DNA from 2 places in the Aminipila terrae genome. Region 1 is predicted to be linked to the other one. Evidence: riboswitches for the same ligand, from Rfam matches in the RefSeq annotation. Region 1 holds a riboswitch; the other holds the start of a gene.
The links. A riboswitch is a leader RNA that binds a small molecule or an ion and turns the genes downstream of it on or off. The one in region 1 is predicted to bind FMN.
Positions count from the first base shown of each region.

Region 2: linked by a shared signal. The riboswitch ahead of Ami3637_RS09840 (ECF transporter S component) and the one ahead of ribD (bifunctional diaminohydroxyphosphoribosylaminopyrimidine deaminase/5-amino-6-(5-phosphoribosylamino)uracil reductase RibD) in region 1 are both predicted to bind FMN.

Region 1 covers NZ_CP047591.1:2,807,920-2,819,098, forward strand. The annotation lists gene Ami3637_RS13490 (chemotaxis protein CheX) at 1-167, shown strand, start outside; gene Ami3637_RS13495 (Smr/MutS family protein) at 182-529, shown strand; gene Ami3637_RS13500 (LTA synthase family protein) at 721-2,910, shown strand; gene Ami3637_RS13505 (thiamine diphosphokinase) at 3,087-3,731, opposite strand; gene Ami3637_RS18710 (acetyl-CoA hydrolase/transferase family protein) at 4,458-5,159, shown strand; gene Ami3637_RS18715 (acetyl-CoA hydrolase/transferase family protein) at 5,174-5,776, shown strand; gene Ami3637_RS13515 (4-hydroxybutyrate dehydrogenase) at 5,823-6,944, shown strand; gene Ami3637_RS13520 (DUF975 family protein) at 7,149-7,943, shown strand; FMN riboswitch at 7,994-8,108, shown strand; gene ribD (bifunctional diaminohydroxyphosphoribosylaminopyrimidine deaminase/5-amino-6-(5-phosphoribosylamino)uracil reductase RibD) at 8,316-9,398, shown strand; gene Ami3637_RS13530 (riboflavin synthase) at 9,412-10,062, shown strand; gene Ami3637_RS13535 (bifunctional 3,4-dihydroxy-2-butanone-4-phosphate synthase/GTP cyclohydrolase II) at 10,089-11,179, shown strand, end outside.
Region 2 covers NZ_CP047591.1:2,077,594-2,088,772, reverse strand. The annotation lists gene tsaD (tRNA (adenosine(37)-N6)-threonylcarbamoyltransferase complex transferase subunit TsaD) at 1-655, opposite strand, end outside; gene Ami3637_RS09860 (hypothetical protein) at 652-885, opposite strand; gene rimI (ribosomal protein S18-alanine N-acetyltransferase) at 938-1,387, opposite strand; gene tsaB (tRNA (adenosine(37)-N6)-threonylcarbamoyltransferase complex dimerization subunit type 1 TsaB) at 1,393-2,142, opposite strand; gene Ami3637_RS18590 (tRNA (adenosine(37)-N6)-threonylcarbamoyltransferase complex ATPase subunit type 1 TsaE) at 2,139-2,312, opposite strand; gene tsaE (tRNA (adenosine(37)-N6)-threonylcarbamoyltransferase complex ATPase subunit type 1 TsaE) at 2,318-2,572, opposite strand; gene Ami3637_RS09840 (ECF transporter S component) at 2,687-3,226, opposite strand; FMN riboswitch at 3,320-3,449, opposite strand; gene Ami3637_RS09835 (Sapep family Mn(2+)-dependent dipeptidase) at 3,592-4,932, opposite strand; gene Ami3637_RS09830 (CapA family protein) at 4,910-6,136, opposite strand; gene Ami3637_RS09825 (NifU family protein) at 6,154-6,375, opposite strand; gene Ami3637_RS09820 (ABC transporter substrate-binding protein) at 6,473-7,645, opposite strand; gene Ami3637_RS09815 (rubredoxin-like domain-containing protein) at 8,001-8,549, shown strand; gene Ami3637_RS09810 (DUF554 domain-containing protein) at 8,653-9,336, opposite strand; gene Ami3637_RS09805 (MerR family transcriptional regulator) at 9,397-10,215, opposite strand; gene Ami3637_RS09800 (bacteriohemerythrin) at 10,452-10,853, shown strand; gene Ami3637_RS09795 (acetylglutamate kinase) at 10,942-11,179, opposite strand, start outside.

The sequences.
Region 1 (11,179 bases):
CTACAGAACTTTCCCATCAAAAAATAACTTGTGAGATTCTTCCCCCTCGGATTTGCTTTGGGAACGATAATACTATGTGTGCTGGAAATATTTTGAAAACAATAAATTCCATCATACAAACTTCCGTGGGCAGTCTTTGTGTATCAGTTAGATTGGACAATTTGTAAAGGACAGGTGAAAATTGGGTGCAGTTAAAGTAAAAGAAATTAATTTAGAGCGGGGAAAGCCTGCAGTGGATGAAGCTATGCGGAAATTTGTTAATGAACTGACTACGGCTAAAAGGATGGGATTCAGAGCCTTAGTAGTGGTTCATGGATATGGGTCTTCAGGCGTAGGAGGGACTATAAAAATTGCACTGCAAAGTAAGCTGAAAGAAGGTAGTCTCAGGGGCGTAATAAGAGATTATGCTGGTGGTGAAGAATGGATAAACTGCAAAAGAAGGTTTATAGAGGTATGCCCTCAATTGAAAGATTTCAGCACTTATGTTGAGGGAAACAGAGGTTTAACTGTAATTCTTTTAAAATCTTAATGATATAACAAAGGGGTTGTCTCAAAATATGGATTTATAGGCATTAACATAAAGATAAAAGATGTCATTAAATCCATTTTGAGAAAGCCTTTTTTTGTGTGAAGGTTTTATGAAAAAAGTGTACAGTTGTTGAACGCTAACCTGATTTGTGATATAGTTATCGGGTTAGATTAATGAATTTGGAGACAGATATGGATAAGATAATCAGTTATATAGAGAAAGTAAAGCAGTTTATAAAAGAATTCAAAGATAAATATGGAACTATAGGATGTGCAGCAGTTGTGCTAGCTATTATGAAATTTATCGTTTTCTATATTTTAATGTCAGTGAAATCAAACTTCATTTTGATATGTATTATTTCCTGGGTAATAACCTATTATTTATTTAAATCATTCAGAAATAAATATATTCCATCAGCTATATATTTAATTCTGGCAATCTTGATGTTTGCAGACGTGACCTATTGCAGTTATTTTAATAAATATCTTTCTGTAGCCATGCTTGGGTCTGCCGGAATGCTGGGAGATGTAACCGCAAGCATAAAGCAAATTATGAGACCGGTTAACTTTTTTATGTTGCTGGATGCAGTTGTAATCCTGGCCACGGTGGTATCATACCATAGAAAAGAAGGCGGGCAAAGATTCACGAGTTTCTTCAGGAGAAAAGAAAGAAACGCAGACATAACGGAAACAGAAGGGCAGGAAAAACCAGTCCGTGATATTCTGGCTGAACTTGATGCCATGGCACTGGAAGAGTCTATGGATCAAATCCAGGAGGAAACAAGCAAAGAAGTATTAGAAAAGGACGGTGAAGAAAAGGGTTCTGTAACAGACAGGACAGAACTAGATTATGAAGATGAGCTGGAAAATAATCTATATCAGGGAAGAGTCAGAAGAAAAAGAGCTGAACGAAAAAGAAAAAGAGAAAAATTAAAACGTCTGAAAGTACATAGAAATCAGGCTATTCCAGTTGTTATAATCATTCTATTGATTGTGACAAGCACTTTCTCACCTTTTATGCAGTCCCTTGCCAAACAGGAGTTTTATACATATCATGTAGGGGATGTGGCTTCAGGAGCCCTTGGATTATCTGAACAAAAAAATATAATGAAGTTCGAAGATAATTATGAAACAGAAAAAAATGGGCCGTTGTTTGGTGTGGCTAAAGGGAAGAACTTAGTAGTTATACAAGTGGAATCTTTACAAAATTTCACTATTGGTATGAAATATAATGGACAGGAAGTAACACCTTTCTTAAATAGTTTATTAAAAGATAAAACGGTTTACTTTGATCACTATTATCAGCAGGTAGGAACAGGAAATACTTCTGATGCAGAGTTTGCAACGAATAATTCCATTATGGGATCTATAGAAGCCTTTACCTATCAATTATATGAAAAAAACTATTTCAGAGGCTTACCATGGCTTTTAAAGGATCAGGGCTATGAGACAGCTGTACTTCATGCCCATGAAAACAGAGACTTCTGGAATAGAGACGATATATATCCAGCCTTAGGCTTTGATCACTATTATGGTGGATTGATTGGAGATACGGCCCGCCCAGGGGGTAACTTTAAAATGACAGAATGGATGGGATGGGGACTGACTGATTCGGAGTTCTATCCTCAGGCCATGGATTACATCAAAGAGCTTCAGGAACCATTCTATAGCTTTGTTATAACACTTTCCAACCATCATCCTTATGAAATGCTGGATAAGTATAAATTTATTAAACTGGCACCAGAAGAAAAAGGAACTTTAGTAGGCAATTATCTTAACAGCGTGTCTTATACGGATTATGCTCTTTCCAAGCTGTTTGATGAGTTTAAAAAGGCAGGGCTTTATGACGATACGATTTTTGCAATTTATGGAGACCACATGGGACTTCCTGCATCTGATGAAACCAACGAGGTAATGGGTAGACTTCTGGGACATCCATATGATTGGGATGACAGGATGAATATTCCTTTAATTATTCACATTCCATCTGCAGATAAAAGTGTTACCACTACAATACATAATACTGGGGGACAAACTGATTTCCTTCCAACCATCTCCTACTTATTGGGATTAGATCATTTGGATACAATTTATCTGGGACATAATTTATTTACTTATGATAAAGGAATAGTTGCAGAACACGCTTATCTTCCGTATGGTTCATTCTTTATAAACGGTTACGGATTTGAAATGGCACGGGATGGAGTCTTCAAAGATGGCAGGGCATGGAATATAAAAACTAGAAAAGATGTGGACGTAAATCAGTTCTATGATTATTATATGAAATCCAGGGGAATATCAGATACATCTGTTTATATCCTTCAAAATGACATACTGAGAAAAGTCTATAAAGATGGAAAGAGCAGAGAAGAAGTTCTTTAGTTCCAGTTTCAGGACTTTGGGTAGTAAAGACAAAATAGATTTATATAAAAATAGGGTGACATTAATGTCATCCTATTTTTTTATACTTATATTGAGTTATATTGTTATAAAATTGACACATCTATGTCAATTTTGTAACAATATGAATATGCCCACAAAAATCAATAAATGTATAGTCAATCTATAGATCGAATTACAAGAAGTTTACCAGATTCTACAGAAATTTCACACTCAGAAGTTAAGAATTCATTACTTATACCTAAAGCAAACGAACTTGTCAGGTGAGCATTGGTCAGTTCCCACTTTAGTTTTTTTGTAGTCACATTTATACAGTTGTCCGAATAACTGATTAAAGAAATTTTTTCTCCAGGCCGACCTGCTATTTTGGCCGAGCCATTCATGATGATTATGACTTCATTTTGACTGTCATGCATACTTATCTTTTTATTTTTAATATGATTGGAGTGCCAAAAGTCAATACACCATGCCATACTTTGGAGGTTTGATATGGTATGGTCCAGCCGGCCACCCATGCCACCAACAAGACATATCTCCCTGAATTCTCTTTCTGCTGCATATTTGATACAAAGCAGGGTATCCGTATCATCTTTTTCCACAGGATGGATTATAGTCGGTATGTTTAGCTCTGGAGATTCAGTAAAAGAATCAAAATCACCAATAACCAGGTGAGGAATAATACCTTCTTTTTTTGCTAATTTATATCCTCCATCTGCGCAGATTATATAATCATCTTTGGATATATGAGCGATATCCCTGATATGGCCATTAATAAAGGCTGTAATAATAATGCATCTATTCATTTATTTACCTCTTTAATCTGAAATCTATAAAAAATAAAATGATATAGTAACACTTTGTCGTAAATAACGGAATCTTCATACAAACACAAACTGTTTTCAAAGACAAGTATAACATAATGAAGAATCATGTTATACCTTTATTATTCACAGTGTTTGCCATTACTATGATGTTTAACAAAAAATACATCTAAATGAGAGAATATCTCTGATAATTGTCTTGAAAATTATTTTTTTTAAGTCTATACTATAGATAAAAATTGAGAAAAATTTAACATATAAATCCAGAGGAAATAAGATGATTGTGAAGAAATAGATTAGTAAAGCAAAAACAATTAAATAACCAGACTTAAGTCTGCTGACAGCTAGTTTTAGTATGCCGCCCGGTCTTTTTGCTGAGCGGTTATTTTTAAACATCATAAACAGTTTTTATGAAGGGGACTGCTTATTATAGCGTTTAATTTTGCAGTAAATGCAATCCAGGTTATGACAAAGGTTATGCTCTGATGCTCTTGAGGAAAAGCATCTGGGTGAAGCCAGTTTTGTTATAGCTGATAAAATGCTTTGCATCAATTACTGCGCCTAATCAGGAGTGCATAATTACTGTACTTCTATGATTGTTTATAACCAAGGAAGGCATTATAAAATGTGGGATGAAACACAATTTGCCTGAAGGTTAATAAATAAAAAAGAAATAAAAAAGAAATAAAAAAGAGATGGAGGATTCCGATGATGGATTGGAAAGAAATTTATGAAAGCAGAAAATGCACTGCTGATGAAGCTGTGCAGAGAATTAAGAATGGCGACAGAGTAGTGCTTGCTCATTGTGTGGCAGAACCAATAACACTAGTTGATGCAATGGTAGCAAATGCAGAAAATTATAAAGATGTTACTGTGTCTCAGATGGTTACTCTGGGCAAAAGCGAATACACAAAACCTGAATACAAAGATCACTTTAGATTTGAAGGGTGGTTTACCAGTGCAAGTACCAGAAACTGTTTAGCTGAGGGCTATGGACAATTTGTACCTGTATATTTTCATGAAGTGCCTAAATATATAAGAAAAGGGATTTTCCCGGTAGATGTGGCTATGATTATGGTATCATCACCTGACCGTAATGGATTTTGTTCTGTAGGTGTATCTTGTGATTTTACTATGCAGGCCATAAAATCGGCTAAGATAGTGCTGGCTGAAATTAATGACCAGGTTCCGGTTGTTTATGGGGAAACCTTTGTTCATATAAGCCAGATTGATGCTTTTGTGGAAACTTCCCATCCACTGCCAGAATTGAAGTTGCCGGATATATGTGATGTTGAAACAGCTATTGGAAAACACTGTGCTTCTCTTATAGAAGATGGATCTACATTACAGCTTGGTATAGGGGCTATTCCAGATGCTGTATTATCCCAGCTTAAAGATAAAAACATTTAGGAATTCATTCGGAAATGATTTCTGATGGGGTGGTAGATTTGTATGAAGCAGGAGTTATAGACTGCACAGAAAAATCTATTGATAAGGGTAAAATGATAGTTACTTTTTTAATGGGAACAAAAAGGCTGTATGATTTTGTAGCTAATAACCCAATTATCGAAATGAAACCTGTAGATTATGTGAATAATCCTGTTATTGTATCACAGTGCTCAAAAATGGTTTGCATTAATGCTTGTTTGCAGGTAGACTTTATGGGACAGGTGGTGTCTGATACAATTGGAACAAGGCAGTTCTCAGGAGTAGGTGGTCAGGTTGATTTTGTAAGAGGAGCAGCCATGTCTCTTGACGGAAAAGCAAAGGCTATCATTGCTATGCCGTCTATTGTTGAAAAAAAGGATGGAAGTATGATTTCTAAAATAGTTCCATTTATTGAACATGGTGCAGCTGTTACCACCAACAGGCATGATGTGGATTATATTGTAACAGAATATGGCATTGCAGAGATGAAAGGAAGAACTCTTCAGGACAGAGCAAGAGCGCTAATTAAAATTGCACACCCTGAATTTAGAGATGAATTAAAAGATGAATTTGAAAAAAGATTTCATACAAAGTTCTGAATGAAATCTCAAGCCATATATATAAGTTAGCCAGGGAGGTAATTTTGTGCAGGCTTTAAGAGTGGTACCAAAAATATTTTATTTCGATACTTTCAGAGAATTTAATGAAGAATTTAAAATAGGCAGTAAAGACGTTTTAGTCACCAATCAGTGGATGTATAGACCATACGTTGAACCCCTTGATATAAAAACAAATGTTATCTATCAGGAGGCATTCGGAATGGGAGAACCCTCCGATGAAATGATTGACGCCATGGCTGAAGAAATGAAAAAGTATGATTGTGACAGAATTATTGCTTTTGGCGGTGGAACTATAGTTGACATCTGTAAGATATTAGCTCTTGATATACCTGAAAAATCACAGGACCTTTTTACGGGAACTGTAAAGCCGAAGAAACTTAAAAAAGTTGTGGTAGTACCAACTACTTGTGGGACCGGTTCTGAAGTAACGAATGTAGCCATTGCAGAGTTGAAATCCTTACATACCAAAAAAGGTATTGCTGCTGAAGAAACTTTTGCAGATATGGCAGTATTAATCCCTGAATGTTTAGACGGCCTGCCAGACAAGGTATTTGCAACAAGTTCCATAGATGCACTGATTCATGCGGCAGAATCCTATTTGTCTCCAAAAGCTTCTTCTTTTACTGAGATGTATTCTTTGAAAGCCATGGAGATGATATTGGATGGGTATAAGAACATCACTGCTACAGGAAATAACAGAGAGGCAAGAAAACCCTTCCTGAAAGATTTTTTACTTGCTTCTAATTATGCTGGCATTGCCTTTGGTAATGCAGGATGCGCTGCAGTACATGCATTATCCTATTCTATTGGAGGGACTTTTCATGTGCCCCATGGGGAAGCTAATTATCAGTTCTTCACGGAAGTCTTTAAAATGTATATGAGGAAAGCGCCGGAAGGTAAAATCGCACTGATAAATCAGATATTTGCTGATATACTGAATTGTCCTGTAGAAAATGTGTATGAGGCACTGGAATGCTTACTAAATCAGTTGATTTCCAGAAAGCCATTAAGAGAATATGGAATGACCAAACCACAAATCCATGAATTTACCAAGATGACTGTGGAAAACCAACAGAGACTACTCGCAAATAACTATGTTTCTTTAACCAATGAAGAAATAAGACAAATCTTTGCTAATTTATATTAAAATGTATTAAAATAGCCAGAGTCGGATTAATTCTGGCTATTTTTTATGCAAAAATATTAATAAAATATTAACAGAACCTTAATAATCTATATTGGACTTGGAAAACTCTTGAAATAGTAAAAGCGAAAAGTTATAATGGAAAACTAAGGGTATATAAGGGTACGAAATGTATACAATAAAAAAAGGGAAGGAAAGAGAAGGAATATGAATCAAAATATTGTAACAGAAACCAGTAAAAATATCAGGGCGCTAGCACGCGTATCGTTGCAGGGTAAATGGAAAATGGCAGTTATTGCAACTGCTGTTTATATGGTTGCACTTATGCTGCCAGCAGCTATTTTAGATGTTATTTTCAGCGGAAAGGCTAGTGCATCACTATTATCCAGCTTGTATACAATCCTGGTGACAGCACCATTCACTATAGGCTATTCTATTTTCTGTTTAAATCTATTCAGAAGAAATGAATGTGAAGTGGCTCAGGTATTTTATGGATTTGAGAAATTCTTCAAGGCTTTTGGTCTTTACTTTATGATGTGCCTGTTCATTTTTTTATGGACTTTATTATTAGTGGTTCCTGGAATCATAGCTGCATACAGATACAGCCAGGCATTTTTAATTATGGCAGACCATCCTGAATATGGAATTATGCAGTGTTTATCCGAAAGTAAACGAATGATGATTGGAAATAAGATGAAATTTTTCTGCTTAGAGCTTAGCTTTATTGGATGGGCACTATTAGCATCCATTCCGATGATGGCTATTTCTGGAGTAATTACATTTACAAATCCTGCACTGGCAGGTTTTGGTTCTTTAGTAGGAAGCATTGCCTATTTCTGGCTAACACCTTACATATGCGTAGCAGGTGTTGCATTTTATGAGCTTGCTAATGGAAACCTGATGCCAGGTGTGATTGAATGTGAGCCAATGTCTTTTGAAGGAGAAACTTTCAGAAGTGATGTAGAAGTACATAATAACGAGGATGAGAACAAAGAGAACTAATATTGACATGTGAAATTTATTATGTTAATATGAGTTAGAAAAAAAGAATAATATGTCTTCAGGGCAGGGTGTGATTCCCTACCGGTGGTTATAGCCCACGAGCCGCAAGGCAGATTCGGTGTAATTCCGAGGCCGACAGTATAGTCTGGATGAAAGAAGATAAGTGCAGGTTTTATATTGCGTTTAGTTTTTTTGCTCTGAAATGTTTACATTTCAGAGCTTTTTAAATTTAAACGGCTTTAGATTTAAGATAGAACCTGAAAAGAATTATGAGTATATGTTGTTAATATATAAAGCATAATAAAGATGCCCTGGAGAATTATCCAGGGTATTTTTTTATATAAGTTAAGTTATAGATTTGGAGGTGATATCTTGACAGATGAAAAATACATGCAGCTTGCTATAGAACTGGCAAAAAAGGCAGAGGGGTGGACAAATCCTAATCCCCTAGTGGGTGCCATCGTTGTAAAAAACGGAAATATTATTGGGCAGGGTTATCATGAAAAATTAGGGATGCCTCATGCAGAACGAAATGCCCTTGCAAATTGCACTGAGGACCCTAAAGGGGCAACCATATATGTTACCTTGGAACCTTGCTGTCATTACGGAAGAACTCCTCCTTGCACAGAGGCTATTATAGAAAAGGGAATATCCAGAGTTGTGGTAGGTGTTCAGGATCCAAATCTAATTGTAGCTGGAAAGGGTATAGGAATATTAGAAAAATCAGGTATTCAGGTTACTCTTGGAATTTTAGAAAAAGAATGCAGAGAATTAAATAAGGTCTTTTTTCATTATATGATTGAAAAAAAACCGTTTGTAGCTATGAAATATGCAATGACTATGGATGGAAAAATTGCTGCATATACAGGAAAATCAAAATGGATAACGGGAGAAACAGCCAGAGACCATGTTCATATGCTGCGGCATAAATATATGGCCATAATGGTAGGAATAGGAACCGTACTGAAAGACAATCCAAGACTGGATTGCAGACTTCCAGGGCTGAAGAATCCAAAGAGAATAGTTTGCGATACAAACTTAAGAATACCAGTAGATTCTTACATTGTTTCTACAGCAGGGAGCATAGAAACTTATATAGCTACAGCATCTGATGATAATGAAAAAATCAAGAGGCTTACAGAAGCAGGATGCTTCGTTTTATCCATTCCTAAAAGTCATAATCATATTGATTTAAATATTCTTATGCAAATCCTTGGAAAGAAAGGAATCGACAGTATACTTCTTGAAGGAGGTGGCACATTAAACTATGAAGCTTTGAATAAAGGTCTGGTGGATTATGTTTATGCATATGTGGCACCAAAAATATTTGGAGGGAAAGATGCTCTTACAGCTGTTGAGGGCACAGGGGCGGAGAACCCGGAAAAAGCATTCTTACTGAAGAACAGAAAAATCACATTACTGGGCGATGACATATTGATGGAATATGAAGTTTAAAGGGGGCAGATAAATGTTTACTGGAATCATTGAAGAAAAAGGAACAATAATATCTGTTATAAAAGGCAGGAATTCATCCAGGCTTGTTATTAAAGGCAATAAGATTTTTAACCAGATAGAGCTTGGTGACAGTGTGGCTGTAAATGGAGTTTGTTTAACGGTGACAAAATTAGGAAGTAATACCTTTGAAGCAGATGTAATGGGAGAAACTCTTTCCAGGAGTTCTCTGGGCAGTTTAAATCAGGGGAGTCCGGTTAATCTGGAAAGAGCCATGGCAGCAGGTGGAAGATTTGGAGGGCACATGGTTTCCGGACATATTGATGGAACAGGAACTGTTGAGAGCAGGGTTCCTGATGAAATAGCTACATGGATAACCATTACTGCAGGAACGGACATAATAAAATATATTGTACAAAAAGGCTCCATTGCCATAGACGGGGTGAGTCTGACTGTAGCAAAAGTGGACAGTGACAGCTTTCAGGTTTGTCTGATACCTCATACTGGAAAGGAAACTACCTTACTGGATAGAAAAGTGGGTGAAATAGTAAACCTGGAAAACGATATCATAGGAAAATATGTGGAAAGATTTCTTGGTTTAAAAGGTGAGACAACTAGAGTACAAAGTCATATTAGTATGGAGTTTCTTGAAGAAAACGGATTTTAGGAATCAGGTAATAGGAGGATAAGAGAATGTTTAAATATAACACAATTGAAGAAGCTATTATAGCCCTTAAGCAGGGTAAGATGATTGTTGTGACGGATGCGGAAGACAGAGAGAATGAAGGAGACTTAATCTGTGCGGCAGAATTTGCCACTACAGAAAATGTGAACTTTATGGCAGCCCATGCAAAGGGATTAATATGTATGCCCATGGGCAAAGCTATGGTGGATAAACTGGGTCTGCATCAAATGGTTCAGAAGAATACAGATAATCATGAAACCGCTTTTACTGTATCTATAGATCATGTGGATACTACTACTGGAATTTCAGCAGTTGAGCGGTCAATAACGGCCATGAAAACCGTAGAAGAAGGAGCAAAACCTGAAGATTTCAGAAGACCGGGACATATGTTTCCCCTACTGGCAAAGCCCTACGGTGTTCTGGAAAGAGAAGGGCATACGGAAGCAACGGTGGACCTTCTGAGGCTGTCGGGACTCAAAGAATGCGGCTTATGCTGCGAAATAATGCGGGAAGATGGAACAATGATGCGGACTTCAGAATTAAAAGGATTTGCACAAAAATACGGACTTGTCTTTATTACCCTTGAAGCACTTAAAGACTACAGAAAGCGTACAGAAAAACTGGTAGAAAAAGTTGTAAAGACTAAACTTCCAACCAGGTATGGGGATTTTACAGCATATGGATACGTAAACGATATAAATGGAGAACATCATATTGCACTGGTTAAAGGAAATATAGAAAAGGGGGGACCGGTGCTCTGCAGAGTTCATTCTGAATGCCTTACAGGAGATGCACTGGGATCAATCAAATGTGACTGTGGGGAGCAGTATGACGCTGCTATGAGGCAAATTGAAAGTGAAGGACGTGGTGTGATGCTGTATATGAGACAGGAGGGTCGTGGAATCGGACTGATCAATAAGCTCAAAGCATATGCTCTTCAGGATAAAGGGATGGATACTGTAGAAGCAAATCTGGCATTGGGATTTGAAGAAGATTTGAGAGATTATTTCATGGCTGCTCAGATTCTGAAGGATTTAGGAATAAAGGATGTGCGTCTCATGACAAATAACCCGGATAAAGTACAGCAGCTTTCTAAGTA
Region 2 (11,179 bases), 730 kb from region 1:
TACCGCTGAAACTGAAATCATAGCTACCCTTTTCAAGAAACACCCTCTTAAATGGAATAGCTTCCGCATCTCCTTCTTTTGAAATTTTATCAATTAAAGGCCCTCCTGGATATCCCAGTCCCAGAACTCTTGCGACTTTATCAAAGGCTTCTCCGGCAGCATCATCCCGGGTGCCGCCCAGTACTTTAAAAGAGTTGTAATTTTCTACTTCTACGATATTTGTATGCCCCCCTGAAACAACCAAAGCCATAAAAGGTGGCTCTAAATCAGGGTACTGTATGTAGTTGGCACTAATGTGCCCTTGTATATGATGTACTCCTACTAAAGGAATGTTTTTGGCAAAAGCGTACGCCTTTGCAGATGCTAAGCCAATCAACAGCGCCCCCACAAGTCCAGGTCCGTAAGTTACACCGATTAAGTCCACATCATCCAGCGTAACACCTGCTTCCATCAAGGCCTGAGTTGTTACATTATTGATGTTTTCCAGATGATGTCTGGATGCAATTTCGGGTACAACTCCTCCAAAAACCTGATGTACTTTTATCTGCGAGGAAATAACATTGGAAAGCACTTCCCTTCCTTCAAGAAGTAAGGCTACCGAAGTCTCATCACAGCTTGACTCAATTGCCATTGTTAAAAATTTTCCGTTTTTCATTCCATACTCCCATTATGTGTATCTGCACGTGCAATACATTTGTTATCTGAAGATAAATGTCTGCAGTTTTCACATGACATGTAATCCGACATATTAAATGTGCTGAAATCGTGCCTTCTCTCAAATCGGCTGCAATTTGATACAGGATTGCTCATGTCATCATAATAGTCTTCACTGCTGTTATAGTAATAATTATCTCTGTTTCTGTTATTGCCATAGTAAACTGTCATTTTACAAACCTCCAAAATACTTTTTATCTTAGTATTTCAAAGGTAATTTGTTTTATTCATGAGTACGCCACATAATTATAGCGTTTTCACCATTATCCAGATAATAGCCTTTTCGGATGCCCGCCGGCTTAAAGCTGAATTCTTTATATAAGTTCTGTGCTGGCAGATTGGATTCTCTTACTTCCAGGGTAAAACTGTTCAATCCATTACCTTCTCCAGTCTCTATTAAAACTGTAATAATAGCTCTTCCGATTCCTCTTCGTCTATATGCTGGAGAGACGGCCACATTAGTGATGTGTCCTTCGTCGAAAACAGCCCACAATCCTGCATATCCCACAATTTTATCATCCGTTTCAGCAACTATATAAAATGCCCTTTCATTTTCCATAATCTCACTTTTAAAAGACTCTTCACTCCATGGATCTGCAAAGCACACTTTATCCAGTTCTGCCATAGACTTAATGTCCCGCTCCTCTGCACTTCGGATAATCAATTCACTCATAGGGCTCACCGTTTATCCTGAGCCGCTTTTGCTTCATCTAACTTTCTTTCTGCTTCGGCTTTTCTCATATAATTAGGTCTGAGATCATTAAACTGGCACATTTTTCCCTCTTTATACAATTCAAGAGCAAGTTTTGCAACAGAGGATGATTTTTGATAGCGTGCTTCAGCATCTGCAAAGTTAATTTGTATATTGCTATTTAACGATGAATTTTGCCACTCCTCGATTTGAGACTGATATGCTTCGACACCATCTCCAAAAAAAGTTACTTCATTCTGTTCTTTTTCTAAAACCTGTGCCAGCAAATCCAGAATTTCCGAAAGCATATAAGCCTTTCCTTCTACCACTTCCTGAATCGAATGACTGTCACCCCATTTATAGGCTCCCCCATATACCTGGTTCCTTCTGGCATTGAAAATAGGGCAGTAAATACCCTGGTATTCTTCTTTGTTAAAAAGGAAAGATTTTAGGGTTGGTACGCTGATACATTCTAACTTCAATGCCTGTGCCAGTGCCCTGGCAGAAGAAACACCTATCCTGATACCAGTAAAAGAACCTGGTCCTTCAGATGCTGCGATTGCTGTCAAATCGTTTATATGCAATTTACTTTTTTCGAGCACCTTCTCCACCATGGGCATTAAAAACTGCAGATGATTCAGCGTTTCCCTGCAAACTTCCTCAAAAATCTGACCCTTTTCATTGATTACTGCCACCGATGCCGCAGCCCCGGTGGTTTCAATGGCTAATATATTCATAGACCCGCCTCCAGTCCTTTTATGTCGTAAATTCTTTCCCCTTCATTCTGTCCATAGGTAATATTAATAACAAGGGCATCTTCCGGAATAATCTCTGTTATTAAGTCTGCCCATTCTACGATGCACACCCCTTTTCCAAAGAAATATTCCTCATAGCCAAGTTCAAACATTTCTTCTATATCATTGATTCTATACACGTCAAAATGATAAAGAGGCAGCCGCCCTGGTAATATTCCTGGACAATAGTAAAAGTAGGGCTTGTAATTGTTTCCTTAATTCCAAGTCCTTCTGCAATATATTTGGTAAGTGCTGTTTTGCCTGTTCCCAAATCGCCAATCAGCGCCACAACGCTTCCCGGCATCAGCTTATCCGCAAGCCTTAGCCCAAATTCTTTTGTTTGTTTCTCATCTTTTATAATTAATTTACTCATACCTTTTATTGTACCACATAATTTATTTTAATAAAATATTAAAAGTATACATAAATAAAATGCCCTGACTGACTCAGGGCATTTTATTATCTTAACATATTAATCATAATCTGGCTATTTATGTAAAAATCCAGCTATCCTTTTATATAGGAAGAAAGTTATTACCGAATTCACTCCGGCTTTTATCAGATTAAATAGTACAATAAACGGCATTACCTTCATAACTGCGCTTAAGGGCCAACCCGTAAACAGGGGTGTAACAATCATATTGGCTATCACCATTACCACAGTCATGGTAATAACACCAGCACAAAGGGCTATTACCGCTTCTTTTTTATTCTTTCTGCCCTTGTACAACATTCCTGCAACTAATACAAAGGAACCCGTAGCTAAAATATGCATGATAATGCCATACAAACCACTGATGGCACTTACCGTTGTTCCCTGGATTACAGCAGTAACGATTGCCAGCAGAAGGCCCGCCATTGGTCCAAAGGCAAATGTACCAATAAAAATCGGAATATCCGCAGGATCATATTCTAAAAATGTTGCGGCCGGGAAAATAGGAAAGTGTACTAAATATACCAAAACTACTGAGATTGCCACAAGCATACCCATTTTGGCCATTTTAACTGTTTTGTTTCGTGATGTCATTTTTAATCCTCTCAATCTTTTCTAAATAATAAAAAAACCCTGAGATTTCTCTCAGGGTATGCTGCATTGAAATAAAAGCACGTCAATTAAACATGCCTGTTTCTTTCATCCGGACTATACCGTCGGTATGGGAATCTGACCCATTCTGCTTTTCAGCTCGCGGACTCGTAGTATAAAACTCATTACCGCCGGTGAGGACTTACACCTCCCCCTGAAACAATTCTGCATATTATTATATACTTAGTGTGTTAATCTGTAAATAGCATCTGCAAAAATTTTCGCATTTAAAACTAATTTGTCGATTTCAATACATTCATTTTTTTGATGTGATGAATCAAAATCACCAGGAAATATGCTTCCGAAAGCTACGATATTCTTTGCAGCTCTGGCATAAGTTCCCCTCCTATAAGAATAGGCTCTCTTTCCGTATCTCCCGTATGCTCTCCATAGATTTCCATTAATGTTTTAATCATGGGATGATCCTTTGGCATGTAAATAGGATCCTGGTTTTTTATTTTTATGACCCCCATATTATACTTGTTAATAACAGGCATCATAGCCTGATAAACTGTGTCATCATTGAAGGTAACAGGGTACCTTATGTTTATAGTAAGAATTAACGCTTCTCCTTCAAGGTCCACCTTGCCCACATTAAATACCAGTTTTCCTGAAGCTTCATCAGAAAGCCCACATCCCATGGCACTCCCGTCCAGTTCGAAGCCAATATGTTTGTTATAAAACTCTACAAATTCATTTACGTCATCATTTATTATGTCAATTTTACCTAAAAAGTCCATTAATACTGAAACGGCGTTGGTTCCGTCTTCCGGGGTAGCTCCATGGGCAGAAACACCTTGCACTACTATTTCTAAGCTCTTACCAACACCTTTACAGTTTAATTTAGCTCCATAGGCATGCTGTCCCTCTTCAGCACAATTTTGATCCCTGTATTGGGATGCCAGTTCTTTTACTTTGTCATAGGCTTCCATTTTATCTGCTCTGACCACGGCTCTGGCATAATCCGCTACGGAATTAGGTGCGTTACCCCCGGTGAGGCTCCTGAGTTCCAGTCCCTTTCCTGCACTTTTGCCGATTTTTTTAGCCAGCTGAAAAACCAGAATTCCCTTCTCAGCATATATAGCCGGATATTCAGCATCCGGAGTAAATCCAAAATCTGGTGCCTTCACCTTTGATAAGTAATGGTACATACCTTTCCAGTTGGTCTCTTCATCCAGTCCAAGAATCAGCCTTACCTTTTTTTCAGGCATGTATCCGCTGTCTCTAAGTGCCTTCATGGCATAGTATGCAGCTACAACCGGTCCCTTATTATCTATTGTTCCTCTTCCATAAATCCTGCCATCCGCTATAACTCCTCCGTATGGTTCATATTCCCAGTCAGAACCCTCTGGTACCACATCCAGATGGCCTATAATACCCATTACCTCGTCACTGGTGCCAGTAATCTGTCCTTCCTCATCAAGAATATAACCGCCGAATTCAATGTGTCCCCCGTAATTGTCTGCATTTTCTGTGTCAAATCCTTCGGATTCCGCTTTTTTCATCATGTAATCAAAAGCTTCAGCCACACCTTTGCCAAAAGGGGCATCTTTAGCAGGTTTATCCTCTACACTCTTGATTGATACCAGTTCCTGAAGGGTTCTCACCATTTCATCTTTCGATTCATCAATGCGTTTCAAGTATTCCATTTGCATCCTCCAATGCAGCTTCTGCTCTGGATATATGTCCAGAAGCTTTCAGCGTTTCATTATTTTGCAGGTTTTCATCTAAAGGAATAATTTCGTAAATTGGTCTTCCACCTGAATTATATTTTTCCACCCAGGTAGGTACTGCACTCATTTTCACATTAGTTGCTTTACCTTGTGATTTGTCATATTGCAGATTTACCTTTGCAATTATTCCTTCTTCAGTATATCTGTTATTTAAGGTTTCTATTCTCTGATTTGATATAAAATTTCCCATACTGTAGAATACCGGAACGGTTTTACCGGTAGTCTGGTTTTTTATGTAATCCATTTCCTGAAGTACATGAGGATGTGATGCAAATATTATATCCACATCCATATTGTCTACACTTTTCTCCGCTATGTATTTCTGCCACTTATTCGCAGAATTCTGATATTCTTCTCCCCAGTGGTAGTACAATATAACAATTTCTGCTCCTGCCTTCCTGGCTTCTTCACAGGTGTTCTTGATCTGAGCCAGATCATGGTCGATTGTATCGTAGCTAAAGGAATTAATCAGTTGTGCATTCTCAGGAGAAATAACACTTCCATTTATTGCAGTACCGGAACCACCTGTTGACGTTTCAAAAGTATACGCTACTACAGCAACTTTTACACCCTTTACGTCTGTAATGGCGTACCGTTTTTCCTGATTATCAAGTCTGCTCCCCACAGTTTCAAATCCTTTGGACCTTAGTACTTCAAGGGTCCTCTTCATCCCAGGGCCTCCCCTGTCCATCATATGGTTGTTTGAAGTTATAGCCACATCAAAGCCAGTATCTTTTAGTGCATCCGCTAATTCATCCGGGGCACAGAAGTCGGGATACCCTGAATACGGCGCTCCTGCAAAAGTTGTTTCAACATTGCACAGAGCCAGGTCTGCCTGACTTATGTAATCTTTAACATATTTATAATTATTTGTATAATCGTATTTACCTGTACTTGCATCATACTGACACTCTATCTGTGGTTTGTGCACCATAACATCCCCTACACAAAGGATATTTAAATCAATAGGCTGTTCAGTCTGTTGAACTCCTGGCCCTGCAGACTGCTTCACTTCCTTGCCGCATCCACTAAAAAGCAGTGGTAATGCGATCAGGCACCCCACTGCAATTAAAGTAATCAGAAGCGCTGTAAACCGATTTTTTCTTTCAGCGTTTTCCATATCTATTCCTTACTAAACTAAACGTTTTCTACTCCTGCAATTTCAGGGTATGATTCTTTTAATAGTTTTTCAACAACTGCCTTCAGTGTCATGGTTGCACCAGGGCATCCTGCACAGTGTCCCTGTAATCTTACTTTAACAATGTTTTCAGGTGTCAGTTCAACAAATTCGATATCTCCTCCGTCTCTCTGTAAGAAAGGTCGGATATTTTCTAAAGCTTCTTTTATTTTTTCTTCCATGGTAATTTCTCCTTTTTTCTACTTTTTATTATTCTACCACAAAAACAATTTTTTCAATAGAATATTATGCTTTTTTCCTGCTAAAAAATGTAGTTATTTAATACATACTTACAATGTCAGGCTCCATTGTATAAGCCGATATGGCCTGTCCTCCTACAATTTTCTTTACAACCACAGATTTGATAGGATCTCCGTTCATATCAAATGTGATAGTTCCTGAGGCTCCCGGAAATTCTCTTGTGTTTGCAATAACTTTTCTAAGAGCTTCTCCATTCAGGGCAGTACCTGCCTTGTTTAAGGAATCCACTGCAATCATATAAGCGTCAAAACCAAGAGCAGCCGCACTTTCTGGAACAGCGTCCTGTCCATACTTGGCTTTATAAGCTTTTTTAAAGTTGTCAGACATAATCGTAGTATTTGTATTTGGGTCAAAGATAGTTGAGAATGAAACATTCTGCACTGCTTCTTTGCCTGCCAGTTCCATTAATTTCGTTGAATCCCATTGGTCCGTTCCTAAAAATAAAGCAGTGACGCCCATCTTTTTTGCCTGCTTCAGGATTTCAGCTGCTTCTTCTAATTTTACAGGTAAAAAAACAACCTGAGCACCTGATTCTTTTATTTTTTTCAAATCTTCTGTAACCTGTTTTTTCTTATCAGCTTCATAATCACAGGAAACCACTACTGCGTTGGCATTTCCTGTCATTTGTATAAATTTATCTGAAAACGTCTGTGAAACGGCTATGGCATAATCATCATTCTCAGGCCTCATAATGGCTGCAGAACTGGCCTTCAACGCTTCTACTGAATACTTTGCCAGGGCAACACCCTGAAAAGAATCCAGTAAGCAAACCCTGAAATAAAAAGGGTTATAACTTGTCACCAGCGGATTTGTATTGGTTATGGCTATAGCCGGCAGCTTAGCCTTTTCAAAGGTGCTTACTGCAGCAAGGGAGTTGGCACTTCCATAACTGCCAAGAACAATAGAAACTCTTTTATCTACTAATTCCTTGGCTACACTTTCTGCTACATTCATATCGGATTTATTGTCCCCATAAACAAGTTCCACTTCTTTTCCCAGAGCCTTTGGAAACATAGTATGGGCCAGCTCAATACCCCTGGCTTCCATCTCTCCCATTTCCTTGTCTTTCCCACTTAAGGGTTCAAAAACGCCGATTCGGACAGTTGATTCCGGCTCTTCCTCTTTATCTATAAAAGTACTTTTAAAATTTTCAAAGGTGGCACACCCTGTAAGATTTAAAACAAGTACCATGACTGTGGCAAGCAGGGCTGCTTTTCTGATTCCCTTACTTCTATTATGTTGTTTTGAGTTATTAAAAATTTTAGTCATATTGTCTTTCCCCTTTACCCTTGCAATATTACTTACAGTAATATAACACTCCTATGATACCAAATTACAGGTACTTTTTCAAGCTGTTTGCCATAGACTGCCTGCTTAATTTGTGGTTGAAAAAATTTTTTAGAAAAATATGTTTAATCTATTATTTTCAAGGTATAAATGAAGTATAATCAATTCAATAAGGTATCACCCATATGGATATGTATCTATATTTTTTATTGGGTGATCACATATTAAAGAAAAAATCTATAGGAAAATGGAGGATGGAATTATGAAATGGACTTGTTCAGTTTGCGGTTATACTTATGAAGGTGCTGAGGCTCCGGAAAAATGTCCACAGTGCGGAGTAGGCGCAGAAAAATTTGTTAAGGTTGAAGAAGGTGCAAGACAGTGGGCTGACCAGCATGTTGTTGGTGTTGCTAAGGGTGTTGATCCTGAAATCATCGAAGGCTTAAGAGCAAACTTCACAGGGGAATGTACAGAAGTAGGTATGTACCTTGCAATGGCAAGAGTTGCACATAGAGAAGGATATCCTGAAATTGGTCTTTATTGGGAAAAGGCAGCTTGGGAAGAAGCAGAACATGCATCTAAATTTGCAGAACTGTTAGGTGAAGTTGTTACTGATTCAACTAAGAAAAACCTAGAAATGAGAATCGAAGCTGAAAATGGTGCATGTGCTGGTAAGAAGGCTCTTGCTACATTAGCTAAGCAGCAGAATCTGGATGCTATCCATGACACTGTTCATGAAATGGCTAAAGATGAAGCAAGACATGGTTGTGCATTTGAAGGACTTTACAACAGATACTTCGGCAAGTAGTTAAACCCATTATAAAAAAATAATATAATTGAGATATTCATATGAAAAAATCCGAAAATTTATCGGATTTTTTCTTTTTTTGCATATGAGTATAATCGCCACACTAATGAATAATTCCCTTTAGGATAAAAAACACGATTGGTACCGCTAAAGATGGTAACATATTTAACGTTTTGCAATCTTTTATCTCTAAAATACTAAGCCCTGAGCTTGCTATTAAAATTCCCCCAATGATAGAAATCTCTGTGAACAGAGTCTCTGAAAAGAATGCGCTTGATAGGTATTGTGCTGTGAGATAAATACTTCCCTGCCAGACAAATAAAACAGGTGCAGCAAATATCATCCCAATCCCATAGGTAGACGCGAGAACCATGGCAGTAACCAAATCTAACGTAGCATTTGTAAATAAATATGTATTATCCCCATAGACAGCACTCATTACAGGTCCCAATATAGATAAAGTTCCGATACAATAAAGGAGTACCCCTGTTGACAACCCTTGTCCTAAGTTTGTTTTGGAATATCTTCCAATCAGCTTTTGAAATTTTTCATCAATATTTATGATGGAACCAATCAGACTTCCAATTGCAAGACTAATGATAAACAATACAGGATAATTACTCTTCCCCATATAATTTGCAATAGTATTTATGCCTAGTGCAACAGCAGCTAAACCCATAGCATTAAAAAGAGCACCTTTATATTCTTCTTTAATACCCCTATGAATCAGAGTCCCTATAAGACTGCCTACAATAATTGTTCCTGTATTTACAATTGTTCCTAACATTTTATCATCACCTCTTTCAACTATATAGAGATAATAATAAACCCTCTAGTAGCTAGAGTGTCAATCTTTTTTATATGGAATTTGTATTTCGGTTACATGTTGAGAAATATCATTTGTCATTCCTTCATCTATCAAGGCTATTTCAATGGCATTTCCGCATATCTTGTAGTTTCTTTCTTTTAAATACTTCAATAATTTCTTATAATACTTCTTTGCATCTTTATGTGTTCCTTGAAATCTTAAAGTTAAATACGTTCCTTTTGCAAGTTCAGAGCAGCTTGTTCCGCTTTGATCTTCCTCTTCAACAATAACAATAACAGAAGAGAATTCATCAAATTTTCCCATTTCTAAATTATCTTTTTCAATGGATAATGCAACTTTACCTAAAAATATAGCCGAATTTAACAAATGAGTGCTTCCAAGTTCTGCAATAGGATACTCAATATCCTCTCCAAGGCTTATACTCTTCTTTAAAACAGCTATCTTTCTTTCTGAAATCACTTGTTCCTTTATTTCATTAAAATCCGACTTCATAGCGTCTTGAATCTGAGAAAGACGGTTGTGAATCTTCCTTTCTATTCTTTCAAGCTCATACTTTTTGTGAGTTAGTTCATCTTGCTGCCCCTTTAACATGGTGACTAGTCCATCAACTTCTCTGTTATCTAAAAACTCTTTAATCTTAAAAAGTGGCATATTTAGTTCTCTTAAATATTTAATGGTATTTAAGTGTTCAAACTGTTTAATAGAATAATATCGGTATTTTGAATCTGGCTCGATGTATTCTGGTTTTAAAAAGTTTATTTCATCATAATATCTTAATGTCCTTATATTTATATCAAAAAGCTTTGCAATTTGGCCAATAGTAAATAAATCTTCCACTTTATCACCTCTTCATAAAATTTTATAGATGTTTTTCGTTTTATCATACCATATATCTGGAAATTTATATGTTTATTTTTACCGGCCCAGGGTATATAATTTACATAACGGAAATAACTAACAGTTCTATATGATGCTAGCAGATATATAGCTGTTAAGAAAACCATAAGTGCTGCAAATATGCTATTCTGTATGAGCAGGACTAATGTAATTTTATACATAGGAGAGTAGTAATTATGAAATACGATTGGACCAGTGATTTAGAAACAGGAAACAGTACTATAGACGGACAGCACAAGCAGTTAATAAATGCTATTAACAACTTGCTTGAGGCCTGTGCCCAGGGTAAAGGCAGAGATGCTTTAAAAGAGACTACAACATTTTTGTATGACTATACTGCAAAGCACTTCGCAGATGAAGAAAAGCTTCAGATAGCAAGTCAGTATCCTGACTATACAAATCATAAGCAATACCATGAGGGATTTAAAAAAGTTGTACGTGAAATTGCGGATCAGCTTGAAAAGGAAGGTCCTAATCTTGTTCTTGTAGGGAAAGTAAACACCAGTATCGGTGGATGGCTTATCAACCACATCAAGAAAGAGGACGTAAAAGTTGCAGCTCATATTCGTTCAAAATAAAAACCTTATTACACAAAATAGCCATTTGCATTGCAAATGGCTATTTTAATCCGATAGAAGCTTAACTGTAAAGTAAAGGGGACATACTCTAGATATTAAATTGTTTAATCAGTCCACAAGCCATTTCATCTGCCATTAGCAATGCTTCTTCCTGTATCAGGTCATATTGCATGATACTGTCTTCATATTGCCCTGTAAGTATTTGTGCCGCTTCGTTTTCAGTCATTTCTAAATGGTTATACAGCATGGACTGCCAGACTTTAGAATCCCAGTTTGGATTAATGTTTCCTAAGAAATTTGCAATTTCATCTGCATTCCCATACCAT